DNA from 2 places in the Citrobacter europaeus genome. Region 2 is predicted to be linked to the other one. Evidence: predicted binding sites of a transcription regulator. Region 2 holds the regulator's gene; the other holds the start of a gene.

Region 1 (6,360 bases), 270 kb from region 2:
TTGTCGTGCAGGAAATTTTTGGCATTCATGAACACATTCGTGACGTTTGCCGCCGTCTGGCTCTGGAAGGGTATCTGGCTATCGCACCAGAACTCTATTTTCGCGAAGGCGATCCCAATGACTTTGCCGATATCCCTACGCTACTCAGCGGTCTTGTCGCCAAAGTGCCTGACTCTCAGGTATTGGCCGATTTGGATCATGTCGCCAGTTGGGCATCGCGAAATGGAGGAGATGCCCACCAGTTGATGATCACCGGATTCTGCTGGGGTGGACGCATCACCTGGCTGTATGCCGCACATAATCCGCAGTTAAAAGCGGCGGTGGCGTGGTACGGCAAGCTGGTAGGTGATAAAACCCTCAACTCGCCGAAACATCCCGTTGATATCGCGACCGATCTTAACGCCCCCGTTCTGGGACTGTATGGCGGCCAGGACACCAGTATTCCGCAAGATACCGTTGAAACAATGCGTCAGGCGCTGCGCGCCGCCAATGCAAAAGCGGAAATCGTAGTGTATCCCGATGCCGGACATGCTTTTAACGCCGATTATCGCCCGAGCTATCACGAAGAGTCCGCGAAAGACGGCTGGCAGAGGATGCTGGAGTGGTTCGCGCAATACGGCGGGAAGAAATAAACGTTAATTGCCCGGTGGCAGTAACACCTTACCGGGCCTACAACTGTTGCGATTTCCAATAACCCGGGCAAGCGCCAGCGCTTCCCGGGCACCGAATTACGCCTGACGCAGATTCTGCGCTGCTTTGACCATGTTAGCCAGCGCCGCCCGCGTTTCCGGCCAGCCGCGCGTTTTCAGGCCGCAATCCGGGTTCACCCACAGACGCTCAGCCGGAATACGCTGCTCGGCTTTCTTCAGCAGGGCTTCAATCCACTCCACGCTCGGGACGTTCGGCGAGTGAATATCGTATACGCCCGGCCCGATTTCGTTCGGATAGTCGAACTCTTCAAACGATTCCAGCAGTTCCATATCAGAGCGTGACGTCTCAATGGTGATCACGTCCGCGTCCAGCGCCGCAATGGAATCCATGATGTCATTGAACTCGCAATAACACATGTGGGTGTGGATCTGGGTTTCATCCTTCGCCACCGCCGCGTTAATGCGGAAGGCTTCCACGCCCCACTCCAGATACGCTGCCCAGTCGCTGCGGCGCAGCGGCAGACCTTCGCGCAGCGCCGGTTCATCAATCTGGATGATGCCAATACCCGCCGCTTCCAAATCCGCTACCTCGTCACGCAGCGCCAGCGCAATCTGCTTAGCGATGGTTTCACGCGTCACGTCTTCACGCGGGAATGACCAGCAGAGAATGGTCACCGGCCCCGTCAGCATGCCTTTTACCGGTTTGTCGGTCAGCGACTGGGCATACTTCGCCCACTCAACGGTGATCGCTTCCGGGCGGCTGACATCGCCAATCACCACCGGCGGCTTCACGCAGCGAGAGCCGTAGCTCTGCACCCAACCATTTTGGGTAAAGACGAAACCGTCAAGGTGTTCGCCAAAGTACTCGACCATGTCGTTACGCTCGGCTTCACCGTGCACCAGCACATCGAGCCCCAGACGTTCCTGTTCAACGATCGCTTGTTTGATATGTTCTGCGATACCGGTGCGGTAGTTACCGGCATCCAGGTTGCCCTTTTTGAAGTCCAGACGCAGACCACGAATTTCGGTGGTTTGCGGGAATGAGCCGATAGTCGTGGTCGGCCATGCCGGCAGATTAAAACGGGCACGCTGTGCCTCGGCGCGAACTTGATAAGCGTTGGCGCGCTGGCTGTCCTGGGCGGTGATCGCCGCCAGACGTTTTTCCACTGCGGCGTTGTGCACGCGGGTAGAGTGACGACGCGCCTGGATCGGTGCGCTCCATTCCACAATTGCCGCCGTATCGCCGCTGTTCAACGCATCGCGCAGCAGCGCCAGCTCGCCACATTTTTGCAGCGCGAAGGCAAACCAGCTCTTCACTTCTGCATCAAGGCGGGTTTCCACGCTGAGATCGATTGGGCTATGCAGCAGAGAGCAGGAGGAAGCCACCCACAGGTCACGTTTCCCGACGATATCTTTAATTTGCGCATATTTTTCGCTGAGATCGGCGCGCCAGACGTTGCGACCGTTCACCAGACCCGCTGACAGCAGCCAGTCGGCAGGCAGACGTTTATGCAGCTCGGCGACATCATCTTTGCCGTGCACGAAGTCAACGTGCAGCCCCTGCACCGGCAGCGCGGCAATGGTATCCAGGTTTGGCGTTACGCCTTCGAAGTAGGTGGTCAGTAGCAGCTTCACCTGGCCTTGCAGGGCGTCATAAGCCGGTTTAAAAGCATCCAGCCACGCTTGCGGCAGCTCCAGTACCAGCGCAGGTTCATCAATCTGCACCCACTCAATACCGCGTTTCGCCAACTCAGCCAGCACCTGCTGGTAAACCGGCAGAATATCGTTCAACAGGCTCAGGCGGTCAAACTGTTCGCCCTTCACTTTCCCCAGCCACAGATAAGTTACCGGTCCCAACAGCACAGGCTTCACCTTGTGACCGAGCGCCAGCGCTTCGTCCACTTCATCCAGCAGTTGGGTCCAGGTCAGTTTGAACTGCTGACCTTTGGTGAACTCGGGCACCATGTAGTGATAGTTGGTGTTAAACCATTTGGTCATTTCTGCCGCCGCCGCGGGTTCACCCGTTGGTGCGCGGCCACGGCCAATGCGGAATAAGGTGTCGATATCGACAGAGCCATCTTTATTTTGATGACGAGCCGGAACGTTGCCGAGCAACAGACTGGTGGTCAGGACGTGATCGTACCAGGCAAAATCGCCCACCGGCAGCAGGTCAACCCCCGCCTGCTTTTGCTGCTCCCAGTGGCGGGCACGCAGCTCGCGGCCAACTGTCAGCAAATCTTCACGGGAGGAATTTCCCGCCCAGTAGCTTTCTTGCGCTTTCTTCAACTCGCGACGCAGGCCAACGCGAGGGAAACCGAGGGTGTGATTCAATATTGTCATTTTTCTTCCTCTAATTATATGTAAATCCTATGGATTTTGAATTTAGGGAAGGCGGCAAGTTTACTCATCCCCAGGAGCTTACTGAAGTAAGTGACTGGGGTGGGGAAACGAAGCCAACGCACCATAAATTTAAAAGACGAAGGATTTTAGCCGTCCAGATGTTTACACATCCATAATTGGCGGTTACTGTATATTCCTCAAGCGCAATTTGTTCATGCCGAAGTGAAGGACTTTCATGATCGAGATTAAACACCTGAAAACGCTACAGGCGTTGCGGAATAGTGGTTCTCTGGCAGCCGCAGCGGCAACGTTGCATCAGACCCAATCCGCCCTTTCTCACCAGTTCAGCGATCTGGAGCAGCGCCTTGGCTTTCGACTTTTTATCCGTAAAAGCCAGCCTCTGCGCTTTACGCCGCAGGGGGAAATCCTGCTGCAGTTAGCTAATCAGGTGTTGCCGCAAATTGGTCGTGCGCTGCAGGCTTGCAACGAACCACAGCAAACCCGGCTGCGAATCGCGATTGAATGCCACAGCTGTATCCAGTGGCTGACGCCCGCGCTGGAGAATTTTCGTGCCAACTGGCCGCAGGTGGAGATGGACTTTAAATCCGGCGTAACGTTCGATCCGCAACCGGCGCTACAGCAGGACGAGCTGGATCTGGTGTTAACCTCCGACATCCTGCCGCGCAGCGGATTGCACTACTCGCCGATGTTCGATTTTGAAGTCCGTCTGATATTGGCGCCTGACCATCCGCTGGCCAACAAAACGCAAATTACGCCGGAGGATTTAGCCAGCGAGACGCTGCTTATTTACCCGGTGCAACGGAGTCGACTGGATGTCTGGCGACACTTCCTGCAGCCTGCGGGCGTGAGTCCTTCGCTAAAGAGCGTGGATAACACCCTGCTGCTGATTCAGATGGTTGCAGCCAGAATGGGTATTGCGGCTTTACCACACTGGGTGGTGGAGAGTTTTGAACGCCAGGGTCTGGTGGTGACTAAAACTCTGGGCGATGGATTGTGGAGCCGACTGTACGCCGCCGTACGTGATGGCGAGCAGCGACAGCCGGTCACAGAAGCGTTTATTCGCTCAGCGCGGAATCACGCCTGCGATCACCTGCCGTTTGTACGGAGTGCGGAACGACCCACTTTCGATGTACCCACAGTGAGGCCACTATCACAGCCGCCCCAATGATGAAGCTTGGCCAGTGAGGCTGTTGATGCCAGATAGCCAGATTAACCAACAGCCCGGCCGGCACATGCATATTGTTCATGATACCCAGCGTACCCGCATCCACCTGGGTCGCGCCATAGTTCCACATAAAGTAACCAATGCCGGACGCCGCCACGCCAAGAAATACCAGAATTCCCCACTGTAGCGTAGTTGCAGGCATTTTCTGCGCATTACCCAGCATGAACCAGGCAACTACTGCCACCATAAAGGCGCCCATATAAAACCAGGCAAAGGCGTTGTGCTGCGGCATTGGCCGCGTTTCCATCAGACGTTTATAGCCCACCATACCAATGGCAAAGCTGATATTGGACAACTGCACCAGCAGCAGGCCGGTCCAGAAGTGACTGGTCACCTGATCGTAACGAATGATCCCTGCGCCAATCACCGCCAGCAACGCACTGAAGGCATAGCTCCAGCGCAGACGACGTCCACTCATCAGATCGTAAATCAGCGTAATGTAGAGCGGCGTCAGCACGGTAAAGAGCAGCAGTTCTGAAACCGTCAGGTACAGATAGGCGTGAAAACTCAGCATGTACATGATACCAAGCTGCATGGCCCCCACCAGCATATACAACGCGATCGTTTTTACGCTGTGCCCACGGGTACGTAGAAACGGCAGGAACACCAGCGCCGCCAGCCCAACACGCACCAGCACCGCAAAATAGCTATCGACATGACCGGCAAGGTACTCGCCAAACAGGCTAAAGGAAAAGGCCCACAGAATTGTGGTAATGATGAGTAACGCCACAATGGATGTCTCTTAACAGAAGGTACACCCATTGTAGCGAAGTTTTTAGTTGACGACTGGTCAACTAACGAACAACAAAATTATTGCAAAAACAGCTCACGCAGATAGTGCGGGACGGCATCGTCGGCATTAAGACCAATGACTTCCAGTTCCGGGTGCAGATCCTTCAGGCGCTGGTGGGCATTGCCCATGATGCAGCCTTTACCTGCCATGGAGAGCATTTCCGCGTCGTTCATCCCATCGCCAAAAGCGATGCAGTCTTTCAGGCTGTAGCCCATCGCTTTCGCTACCGCTTCCAGCGCATGACCTTTCGATACGCCGCCAGCCATGACTTCCAGACAGGTAAGCGTAGAAAAGCTGACGTTGACGCGATCGCCCCAGCGGGCGTTAATCGCCTGCTCCAGCGGCAGCAGCCTTTCGTGAGAATCGGTGGTGAAGAACACTTTGCTGACGCCTTCAGGCTCCAGTAACGCAGGTTCAAACAGGGAATAGTTAAACACCGCTTCTTTAAAAAAGCGCATTTCGTCCGGACGGTGGCGGTTCATAAACCACTCATCATCGCGATAAACGTTGGTCACGATGTCCGGATTTGCATTCACTACGCCAAACAGGTCGCTGGCAATATCGCGATCCAGATTATGCGAAAACACCAGATTCCCGTCAGAATCATGCACGCGCGCGCCGTTAGACGTGATCATGTAGGTTTTAATGCCGAGGTTATCGCGAATTTGCCCCACATCAACATGATGACGGCCTGTCGCAAACACGAAGTTAACGCCGCGAGCGGTCAATAACTTCAGCGTCTCTTTGGCATAAGGGGACAAAGTATGGTCGGGAGAAAGCAGCGTACCGTCTAAATCAGACGCAACAACCTGATACATAAGAAAATTCAACCTCTAGGCAAAGCGGGTTCCGCTGGATGAGTTATGCTTGTCGAAGAATTCGACAATAGCGTTAAGCGCGACTGAGCGCATTGCGTCCTTTTCAAAAAGGATCTCATGGTACGCGCCTTTGATGACAAGCGGCTGACCCCCTTCTACAGGATGGCCTGCTGCGGCGCGGAGTTCACAAAAACGATCGTGCATGCGGTTATCTACCACCCGCTCTTCTTCAGCCTGAATCAGCAGCGTCGGCGTCGCGTCGTCTCCTGCTCCGGCCAGAACCTGTTCGCCTGCCAGAATACCTTCACGAACCCAGTGGTAGGTGGGGCCGCCAACGCGCAGTCGCGGCTCATCCGCATAGAAGCGCAGATTGCGCCGATAGCGCTGTCGACTATGCGTTAACGCATTCATACCGAATGGCAGCGCCCGCCAGCGCCCGGTTCCCATCGCATAGCCTTCGCGGATCCGCGGATGCCCTTCAGCCCAGTCCAGAATATGGCGCACCATCCAGTC
Region 2 (6,360 bases):
TGTCGCCCGGTTCCAGCTTCCATAAATAACCGTTAATCCAGGCCTCAGGATATCCTTCCAGCACATAGATAAACTCTTCCTCATCGCTTTCAGCGTGCGGGTACGACGTGCGCCGCCCCGGCGGCAGGCGTTCATGATAAATACCGAGCCGCCCTAACCCGAGCTTGCGGGCAAGCGGCGCGCCAATCGAAAACAACTCATTGCTGTCGGGATAAGTGGCGTCATCAGCCCCCTCAACTTCTCGCCAGTGGCGAATACAATCGGGTCTTTTCATGTTTATTTTCCAGTATTGCGATGCGTCAGGTATAGCACACCACGGTGGATCTCGGCGTTTTAAGCAGAACATGTTAAAGTAAGGGATTAACCTTCCACGCAAATCGAGGCGCCAAATGGACAAAACCACTACGCAGGAGTTATTGGCTCAAGCTGAAAAACTCTGTGCGCAACGCAACGTGCGACTTACGCCACAACGCCTCGAAGTGCTGCGCCTGATGAGCCTGCAGGAAGGCGCAATTAGCGCCTATGACCTGCTTGACCTGCTGCGGGAAACCGAGCCACAGGCGAAACCGCCGACCGTGTATCGTGCGCTCGACTTTCTGCTGGAACAAGGGTTTGTGCATAAGGTGGAATCCACCAACAGCTATGTGCTTTGCCACCTGTTCGATCAGCCAACCCACAGTTCCGCAATGTTCATTTGCGATCGCTGTGGCGTGGTAAAAGAAGAGTGTGCGGAAGGCGTGGAAGACATCATGCATACGCTGGCGGCAAAAATGGGCTTTGCCCTGCGGCATAACGTTATTGAAGCCCACGGGCTGTGCCCGGCCTGTGTGGAGGTTGAGTCATGCCGTCATCCTGGCGAATGCCAGCATGACCATACGATTCAGGTGAAGAAGAAAGTTGGGCGCTAGATAAGGAGGAGAGCGTACATCCTTGTACTCTCAGGAGGGAGGGGTTAATTACCAGCGGTAATCATTACGTTTTTCCCAATCATTAACTTCTTTTTCCGCCTGATCTTTCGCGTAACCGTAACGCTCCTGGACTTTACCGACCAGTTGGTCACGTTTACCTTCAATGACCGTCATATCATCATCGGTCAGTTTGCCCCATTGCTCTTTCACTTTACCTTTAAACTGCTTCCAGTTGCCGCCGACTTCGTCTTTATTCATCATCAAGTCCTCATCGTTAGGTTGTGAATAGCGAGAGTGCCATGTCCAGACACATGCTGTTTTTGCTGGACGTGAGAATAAGTGTAGTCAGGGATTCTGGGTTTTATTTACTATTCGGAATTTTTAACCATCCTGCTCAGGCGAACCAGGTTCCATTACGCCAGTGGCGTCGCCAGATAATGGCCAGTGAAAGCCCACGCAACGTGAGGAAAACGCTTAATGCCAGCCACAAACCATGATTTCCAAGCCACGGTAAAGCGAGCAGCGTTAATGCGAATCCCGCTGCGGCAACGGCCATACTGTTACGCATTTCTGCAGCCCGCGTCGCGCCAATAAACATCCCGTCGAGCAGATAACACCACACCCCCACCAGCGGCAAAACCACCTGCCAGAAGAGATAGCGATCGGCCAGCAGTTGGATCTGCGGCAGCGAGGTCAGCAGCGCCACAATCTGCTCGCCAAACAGGGCATAAACCAGCGAAAACAAAATAGCCACAATACCGGACTGTCGACAGGCCGCCCGCCAGACATCCAGCAACTGGCTACCATCTCGCGCCCCATAGGCCTGACCCGAATGCGCTTCCACGGCATAGGCAAATCCGTCCAGCGCGTAGGCGGTAAAAGTCAGCAAGGTCATCAGAACGGCATTAACCGCAATGATATCGCCTCCCAGACGCGCACCCAGCACCGTGATAGCGCCAAAACAGAGTTGTAGCAGCAGCGAGCGCAGCATGATGTCGCGGTTGAGCGCCAACAAACGACGGAAGTTGCCACGCCACGCCTGCTTCAGCATTGCCAGTGAAATGCCACGCATATGCAGGACTTTACGTACCATCATCAGGCCAATCAGCAGGGTGGCATATTCGGCAATCACCGTCGCCAGCGCCGCTCCCTGCACGTTCATATGCAGGCCCATCACCAGCCATAAATCGAGTACGATGTTGAGAATATTACCGACGATCAACAGGATAACCGGCGCACGCGCATACTGAACGCCAAGCAGCCAGCCGAGCAGCACCAGATTCGCCAGAGACGCGGGTGCGCTTAACCAACGGATTTCCAGGAAACGTCGGGCCTGCTCCAGTACCGCTTCACTTCCCCCGACAATATGCAGAGCCAGATCGATAATCGGTGTACGAAACAGTGCGATAAGCAGCCCCGCTCCCAGCGCCAGCATTAGCGGCTGCACCAGCGCGCGCGCCAGCGCCTGCGGATTTTTCGCGCCAAATGCCTGCGCGGTAAGACCTGTGGTACTCATGCGCAGGAAAAGCAGCAACATAAAGAGAAAACTGGTCGCCGTGGCGCCAACCGCAACGCCGCCAAGATAGACTGGGCTATCCAGATGACCAATCACAGCGGTATCCACCAGTCCCAGCAGGGGAACGGTGATATTGGAAAAGATCATCGGTAAGGCGAGGTGCCAGAGTGCTTTATCAGAAGAGGTAAAGAAAGGCATACAGGAGAGCCTGGAAGAAGTTAGAGGTACTGAAAAAAATGTTGTCCATGCCCAACAAGCGCAGCGCCATCGGGCACGTTGCCGGATGGCGACATAAACGTCTTATCCGGCCTACAGGGCATTAACAGAAAATTACAGCCATTCACCGTTACGAATAACGCCTACCGCCAGTCCTTCGATAGTGAAGTTTTGCTCACGCAGGTCGACAACGATGGGTTTAAATTCGCTGTTTTCTGGCAAGAGTTCAACCTTGTTGCCCTGTTTTTTCAGGCGCTTAACGGTGACTTCGTCATCGATACGGGCAACAACGACCTGACCGTTACGCACGTCCTGTGTTTTATGCACAGCGAGTAAATCACCGTCCATAATACCGATATCTTTCATCGACATACCACTAACGCGCAGCAGAAAATCGGCGTTCGGTTTGAACAGTGAAGGATCGACCTGGTAGTGGCCTTCGATGTGCTGCTGCGCCAGCAGTGGCTCACCTGCAGCCACACGCCCAACAAGCGGTAACCCTTCTTCTTCTTCCTGCAGCAGTCGAATACCGCGCGATGCACCGGATACAATTTCCAGCACCCCTTTACGCGCCAGCGCTTTCAGATGTTCTTCAGCAGCGTTTGGGGAACGGAACCCCAAACGCTGCGCGATCTCCGCACGCGTCGGTGGCATACCTGTCTGGCTGATGTGATCCCTAATGAGATCAAACACCTCTTGCTGCCTGGCCGTTAACGCTTTCATTCCGCCCCCTGGGTGTATATACAGTTATGCTGTGAGTATATACAGCTAAAGGTGATTTTGGAACCGCAAACTGCACAAAAAACAGGAGATTTATGCAGTTGTGGAATCTTTATCGCAAATGCGACCACAACAGGATGCCCCAGGTGATCAGAGCGACAAAAATAGACAGCAATACCGCCGCCGACCCCATATCTTTTGCCCGACCGGAAAGTTCGTGATACTCAGAGCCAATACGGTCAACCACCGCCTCAATCGCACTGTTGAGGATTTCAACGATCATCACCAGCATCACGGAACCAATCAACAGCACGCGGGTAATGGCATCGACGTCCAGCCAGCAGGCGATGGCTACGCCCAACAGGACGGCAACGCTTTCCTGACGGAATGCCGCCTCATTGATCCATGCGGCGCGAAAACCTTTCCAGGAATAGCCTGCAGCTTTGATAATTCGGGTGAATCCAGTGGTATTATTGGCCATCAAAAAGAACCTTTTTACATTATTAGCGTCAATGTCATTGTAACGTTACCCCGTTTGTTTCAGGGTGTGGCAAAGCAGCGCGAAGTATGACGGGATACCACAGAAATTAACTAAACTTTCTGATATCCTTGCAGCGCATTTGCATTATTAACCAGAGGCTTTACATCGTTTATGTCCGGCTGGCCACGAATTTACTACAAATTACTGAATTTACCATTAAGCGTCCTGGTAAAAAGCAAGTCTATTCCGGCAGAACCTGCCCCGGAATTGGGACTCGATACTTCTCGTCCCATTATGTACGTCTTACCGTACAATTCAAAAGCAGACTTGCTGACGCTGCGTGCCCAATGTCTGGTGCACGATCTCCCCGATCCCCTGGAACCGCTGGAGATAGACGGAACTCTGCTGCCGCGCTACGTGTTTATTCACGGCGGCCCGCGTGTGTTCACCTATTACACGCCGAAAGAAGAGTCCATCAAGCTGTTCCATAACTATCTCGATCTGCATCGCAGCAATCCAGACCTGGATGTGCAGATGGTGCCGGTTTCGGTGATGTTTGGCCGTGCGCCAGGGCGTGAAAAAGGCGAAGTCAATCCGCCGCTGCGCATGCTGAACGGTGTACAGAAATTCTTTGCTGTGTCCTGGCTGGGACGCGACAGTTTTGTCCGCTTCTCCCCGTCAGTCTCCTTGCGTCGCATGGCGGATGAACACGGTACGGATAAGATCATTGCTCAGAAGCTGGCTCGCGTGGCGCGCATGCACTTTGCTCGTCAGCGTCTGGCCGCAGTTGGCCCGCGCCTCCCTGCCCGCCAGGACCTGTTTAATAAGCTGCTGGCCTCAAAAGCTATCGCTCGCGCGGTAGAAGACGAAGCGCGCAGTAAAAAAATCTCCCACGAAAAAGCGCAGCAAAACGCCATTGCGCTGATGGAAGAGATTGCCGCCAACTTCTCCTACGAGATGATCCGTCTGACCGACCGTATTCTGGGCTTTACCTGGAACCGGCTGTATCAGGGGATTAACGTTCACAATGCGGAGCGTGTCCGTCAACTGGCGCACGATGGGCACGAAATCGTGTATGTCCCGTGCCACCGCAGCCATATGGACTATATGCTGCTGTCGTACGTTCTGTACCACCAGGGTCTGGTTCCGCCGCACATCGCTGCCGGTATCAACCTGAACTTCTGGCCAGCGGGTCCGATTTTCCGCCGTCTGGGCGCATTCTTTATTCGTCGTACCTTCAAGGGTAACAAGCTCTATTCCACCGTTTTCCGCGAATACCTGGGCGAACTGTTCAGCCGCGGCTACTCGGTTGAGTATTTTGTCGAAGGTGGCCGTTCACGTACCGGTCGTTTGCTCGACCCGAAAACCGGCACGCTGTCGATGACTATTCAGGCGATGCTGCGTGGCGGAACGCGTCCGATTACCCTCGTACCGATCTACATCGGCTATGAGCACGTAATGGAAGTAGGCACCTACGCCAAAGAGCTGCGTGGCGCGACGAAAGAAAAAGAGAGTCTGCCGCAAATGCTGCGTGGCTTAAGCAAGCTGCGTAATCTGGGTCAGGGCTATGTCAACTTTGGTGAACCAATGCCGTTGATGACTTACCTTAACCAGCACGTGCCGGAGTGGCGTGAATCGATTGATCCTATCGAGTCTATCCGCCCAGCCTGGCTAACGCCGACGGTGAATAACATTGCCGCCGATCTAATGGTGCGCATTAACAACGCAGGCGCGGCCAACGCCATGAACCTGTGCTGTACTGCGTTACTGGCTTCCCGCCAGCGCTCTCTGACCCGTGAACAGCTGACCGAGCAGCTTGACTGCTATCTCAGCCTGCTACGCAATGTGCCGTACGCGGCAGATGCTACAGTTCCTGCGCAGAGCGCCAGTGAATTGATCGATCACGCCTTGCAGATGAACAAGTTTGAGGTCGAGAAAGACACCATCGGCGACATCATCATTTTGCCGCGCGAGCAGGCGGTATTGATGACCTACTACCGCAACAACATTGCGCATATGCTGGTTCTGCCTTCGTTGATGGCAGCCATCGTGACTCAGCATCGTCGTATTTCACGCGCCGCGCTACAGCAGCATATTGATGCGCTGTATCCGATGCTGAAAGCGGAGCTGTTCTTACGCTGGGAGCGTGATGAACTTGCCGGAGTGATTGACGAACTGGCCAGCGAAATGCAGCGCCAGGGACTTATCACCCTGACCGATGACGAACTGCATATCAATCCGGCCCGCTCCCGTACGCTACAGCTGCTGGCGGCAGGCGCTCGCGAGACGTTGCAACGCTACGCCATTACCTTCTGGTTGCTGAGCGCCAATCCGTCGATCAACCGTGGTACGCTGGAGAAAGAGAGCCGCACCGTGGCGCAACGCCTCTCCGTGCTGCACGGCATTAACGCGCCGGAATTCTTCGATAAAGCCGTGTTCAGCTCCCTGGTGCTGACGCTGCGTGACGAGGGATTCATCAGCGACACCGGAGATGCCGAACCGGAAGAGACGATGAAGAT

Evidence for each region. The regulator LexA, encoded in region 2, represses DNA repair genes until DNA is damaged. The targets are predictions, from matches to a motif close to TNCTGTATGTACATACAGNA.
Region 1: metR (HTH-type transcriptional regulator MetR) is a predicted target of LexA. The motif match lies at 3,175-3,194, and genes of this name have one in related genera.

Annotation. Positions count from the first base shown of each region.
Region 1 covers NZ_CP148084.1:5,005,257-5,011,616, forward strand. The annotation lists gene WHR59_RS23440 (dienelactone hydrolase family protein) at 1-632, shown strand, start outside; gene metE (5-methyltetrahydropteroyltriglutamate--homocysteine S-methyltransferase) at 729-2,990, opposite strand; gene metR (HTH-type transcriptional regulator MetR) at 3,226-4,179, shown strand; gene WHR59_RS23455 (carboxylate/amino acid/amine transporter) at 4,067-4,966, opposite strand; gene yigL (sugar/pyridoxal phosphate phosphatase YigL) at 5,047-5,847, opposite strand; gene pldB (lysophospholipase L2) at 5,863-6,360, opposite strand, start outside.
Region 2 covers NZ_CP148084.1:4,734,506-4,740,865, forward strand. The annotation lists gene WHR59_RS22175 (cupin domain-containing protein) at 1-274, opposite strand, end outside; gene zur (zinc uptake transcriptional repressor Zur) at 390-908, shown strand; gene WHR59_RS22185 (CsbD family protein) at 957-1,166, opposite strand; gene dinF (MATE family efflux transporter DinF) at 1,303-2,622, opposite strand; gene lexA (transcriptional repressor LexA) at 2,755-3,363, opposite strand; gene WHR59_RS22200 (diacylglycerol kinase) at 3,473-3,841, opposite strand; gene plsB (glycerol-3-phosphate 1-O-acyltransferase PlsB) at 4,013-6,360, shown strand, end outside.